2 regions of the Pseudovibrio sp. Ad13 genome follow, and region 1 is predicted to be linked to the other one. Evidence: predicted binding sites of a transcription regulator. Region 1 holds the regulator's gene; the other holds the start of a gene.
The links. Region 1 encodes HrcA, which represses chaperone genes, less so after heat shock. Its sites were predicted from a motif close to GTTAGCACTCNCNNNNNGNGAGTGCTAAC; they were not measured.
Positions count from the first base shown of each region.

Region 2: groES (co-chaperone GroES) is a predicted target of HrcA. The motif match lies at 1,307-1,335, and genes of this name have one in related genera.

Region 1 is NZ_LMCC01000002.1:247,828-250,030, reverse strand. It holds gene rph (ribonuclease PH) at 1-627, opposite strand, end outside; gene hrcA (heat-inducible transcriptional repressor HrcA) at 819-1,904, shown strand; gene moeB (molybdopterin-synthase adenylyltransferase MoeB) at 1,921-2,203, shown strand, end outside.
Region 2 is NZ_LMCC01000005.1:249,181-251,383, reverse strand. It holds gene PsAD13_RS07965 (sigma-54 dependent transcriptional regulator) at 1-206, shown strand, start outside; gene PsAD13_RS07960 (hypothetical protein) at 381-956, shown strand; gene groES (co-chaperone GroES) at 1,437-1,724, shown strand; gene groL (chaperonin GroEL) at 1,789-2,203, shown strand, end outside.

The DNA of each region.
Region 1 (2,203 bases):
CTCACCTTCAGCAGTACCCTGAATTTCAACAATGCCGCCTTTGCCAGTCATGACGAAGTTTGCGTCAGTGTCAGCAGAGGAGTCTTCGATGTAATCCAGATCAGCAACCGGAATACCTTCATAGATGCCGCAGGAGATCGCTGCGATGTGGTCTTTGAGAACCTTATCGGTTTTGACCATGTCGCGCGCTTCCATCCATTTCAGACAGTCGTGCAGAGCGACCCATGCGCCGGTGATGGATGCTGTACGGGTGCCGCCATCTGCCTGAATAACATCACAGTCAACGGAGATCTGACGCTCGCCCAGTGCACCCAGATCAACAACAGCACGCAGAGAGCGGCCGATGAGGCGCTGGATTTCCTGAGTACGGCCAGACTGCTTGCCTGCGGAGGATTCACGGCGCATACGGTCGTGGGTTGCGCGTGGCAGCATGCCGTATTCTGCAGTTACCCAGCCACGGTTCTGACCACGGAGCCACGGCGGAACACGCTCTTCCAAACTTGCGGTACACAGAACATGGGTATCGCCGAATTTGATCAGGCAGGAGCCTTCGGCATGTTTGGCAACACCGCGCTCCAGGCTGACTGGACGCATTTCTTCTGGTGTACGTTTGGATGGACGGTTCAAGGCAAGCTCCCTCGGGTTGCTTAATAGCTACAAATTCACAAATGGTATTGCGGATCTTTTAGCTGCGGATTGCCGTTAGCGCAAAGGCTGGTTTTGGTTTGAGAGGCTATTTTCTGCTAAAAATGAGTTTTGGCTGTTCAATTGTCCTGTGTTAGGGATTGAATACAGGCTTTGGCCCAAACCTGCTGTTGATGTGGAGTACCGATACCGTGACGAGCGTTCCTCCTTCTGTCCCTCTTGAGGATCTTGATGAGCGTTCTCGTGAGGTCTTCCGGCGCATTGTCGAGAACTACCTTGATACCGGCGAACCGTTAGGGTCTCGCAACCTGGCACGTGGGCTTTCGCAGCCTCTGTCTCCTGCCTCTATTCGCAACGTAATGGCGGATTTGGAGCACCATGGGCTGCTCTACTCTCCACACACCAGTGCTGGACGATTGCCGACGCAGTCCGGTCTTCGTCTGTTCGTGGACGGTTTTTTGGAAGTAGGCGATCTGACCAAGGAAGAGCGCGAGCAGATTGCGGTTCAGGTGAAGGCTAAAGGTGGCGAGAAAACACCAGAACAGGTCCTGACCGAAGCCAGTCAGATGTTATCTGGTTTGAGCCGCGGGGCGGGGGTTGTTCTTTCCAACAAGACGGACACCACCCTTCGCCATATCGAGTTTGTGCAGATTGAACCGCTTAAAGCGCTTGTTGTGCTGGTGAGTGAAGACGGTTCGGTTGAAAATCGCGTTGTCGATCTACCTGCTGGTTTGCCACCCTCTGCACTGACAGAGGCCTCGAATTACCTCAACTCCATCATCAGAAACCGCACGCTAGCTGATGCGCAATCTGAACTTGTTCGGCAGCGAAACGAATTTCAGGCCGAGCTGGATACGTTGACATCCAAAGTGGTGGATGCAGGTGTTGCCGTTTGGGGGGGAGATAAAAACGATCCGGGTACGCTTATCGTGCGTGGTCGTTCCAATCTGCTTGAAAATGTGGGTGCGAAGGAAGATCTGGAGCGCATTCGCCTGCTGTTTGATGATTTGGAGAACAAGAGTGAGCTGATCCGCCTACTTGATCTTGCCAAGGGCGGTGAGGGCGTACGTATTTTTATCGGCTCAGAAAACAAGCTGTTCTCGCTTTCCGGTTCTTCCTTGATCGTGTCTCCATACCGCGATAGTGAACAGCGCGTTGTGGGCGTTCTTGGTGTTATCGGGCCGACTCGCCTCAATTATGCGCGTGTCATTCCCATGGTGGATTACACAGCCCGACTGGTGAGCCGCATGCTCGGCTAAACTACTGGAGTCCCAATTGCTTTCCCTTACAGCTTCTGAACTGGAACGTTATGCCCGCCACATCGTCCTGCGGGATGTTGGTGGCCCGGGACAACAAAAACTAAAAGCTGCGCGTGTTTTGGTGATTGGAGCAGGGGGGCTTGGTGCGCCGGTTCTGCAATACCTGGCGGCGGCTGGCGTTGGCACCATTGGTATTGTTGATGATGACGTTGTTTCGCTGTCTAACCTTCAGCGTCAGATCATCCATGACACGGAAAAACTTGGCGAGCCTAAGGTTGCCAGTGCGGCAGAGGCAATTG
Region 2 (2,203 bases), on a different contig from region 1:
TTTCTGAGATTGCCTTCAGCACAAGCGAACCGATGCCTTCCATGGGGCGATCAATCGAACCGCTGTGGTTTCAGGAAAAGCAGATTATCGAGACCACGCTTGAAACTTTTGACGGCAACATTGCCCTTGCAGCTGCCGCTTTGGAAATCAGCCCCTCGACCATCTACCGGAAGAAGCAATCCTGGGCTGAACGGGCCAGTGCCTGATCAAATGCGTGGTAATTGCTTAACCATCGCATGAGGAATGTCTTCGTGACGCATATCTAAGCTGCCTCAACAAATGGGGCAGTATTGTCTCCCTTAGATTTAAGAGCTATACCACCGCCAAGAATCAGGTGAGTGCCGCAGATATTGTGTTCTGCTGGCTCTAGGGGGCTAACAATGCCATTTACAGTGAGAGGGATGTCAGCTTACGCAAAAGCTGCAGCCTGTTCTATTTTTGCGGTTGCTTTGTTGGGTGGCGCTGCATCTGCTGAAGACAAGAGTGCGCCGAGCGCTGGCTTTAAAGCTGCTCAGGACGCCTACACCATTGCCTGGCAACAGCAGCCACTCGCTTTTACGGCAGCAAAATTCATCGCACTACCAGCTGAGAGTTATGGGGCTTATACACCTCTGGAGACGGCAGAGTTCCAGAGCGGTGATCCATTGACCGTTTATGCTGAGCCTGTTGGCTTCTCTTACAAAGAGATGGGCAGCACATATGCGATTGATCTGAGCGTTGATTTTGAACTGCGCAACACCACTGGTCAGGTGCTTGCTTCTCAGGACGGGTTTACCGCCTTGCACTCCGCAAGCTTCAACCAAATCCGCGAGTATCAGACGTCTTTGAGCTTCAACCTTAAAGGGCTGCAAGCTGGAGACTATGTGCTGAAGGTGCAGTTTAACGACGAGAACTCGGAAAAGTCCGGCAGCTTTGAGCTTCCGTTTTCCATGAAGGACGCGCCTCTTCAGAATTAGAGCATGTTGCGTTCATATGCATTCACGCACCAAGCTCTAACTCTTTAATTTTGCGCGTATTCTTATCCAAAAACCGGAACCACTTTTCGGGAACACGCTCTAAGACCTGAAAGCTTCCTGTTAAAGTTCAAAAGCTGGCTTTAATCTTAAAGCCGGCTTTTCTTTTGCGCTGATTCCGGAAATTCCCGTGCAGGCAGCACAGACAGTCCATTCGTCTAGGGTGAGTTGAGACTGTTCCCAAATTGCCCCCAATTTCTCGCAGTATTCCTATATTTTTTGCGCTCCAAAATATTTTTTTGCTGCTCTCTCCTTGACTATACCAGAGGGTGAAACTACATCATTTCACGGTTGTTAGCACTCTGCCTTTGGGAGTGCTAATCACTGTGGGCCCGCAAGGTTTCACCCACTCTCAAAGTTTTTAACCTTCGCGTCCGGGCGTTGCCTAAAAGGGGCGCTCGCGTATGAGAGGAAGAGCCAATTATGAAGTTTCGTCCGCTACACGACCGTGTTGTCGTTCGCCGCATTGAGTCTGAAGAAAAAACAGCTGGTGGCATCATCATTCCTGACACTGCAAAAGAAAAGCCACAGGAAGGCGAAGTTATCGCTGTTGGCGCTGGCGCACGTAAGGACAACGGTGAGCTGATCGCTATCGACGTTAAAGCTGGTGACCGTGTTCTGTTCGGCAAATGGTCCGGTACTGAAGTTAAGATCGACGGCGAAGACCTGCTGATCATGAAGGAATCCGACATCATGGGTATCCTGGCTTAATTCCAAGCCATTGTTGAGACCCTACGATCCCTTCTCTTATTCAAGAATTAAGTGAGACAAAACCATGGCTGCTAAAGAAGTCAAATTCGGCTCCGATGCCCGCGATAAGATGCTTAAAGGCGTCGACATCCTTGCAAACGCTGTAAAAGTTACCCTCGGCCCTAAAGGTCGTAACGTTGTTCTGGATAAAGCATTCGGCGCACCACGCATCACCAAAGACGGTGTTTCTGTTGCGAAGGAAATCGAACTTGAAGACAAGTTCGAAAACATGGGCGCACAGATGGTGCGTGAAGTTGCTTCCAAAACCAACGACATTGCTGGTGACGGTACAACAACTGCGACAGTTCTGGCGCAGGCTATCGTTAAAGAAGGTGCAAAGTTCGTTGCTGCTGGCATGAACCCAATGGACCTGAAGCGCGGCGTTGACATGGCAACTGCTGCTGCTGTTGCAGACCTGACTTCCCGTTCCAAGTCTATCT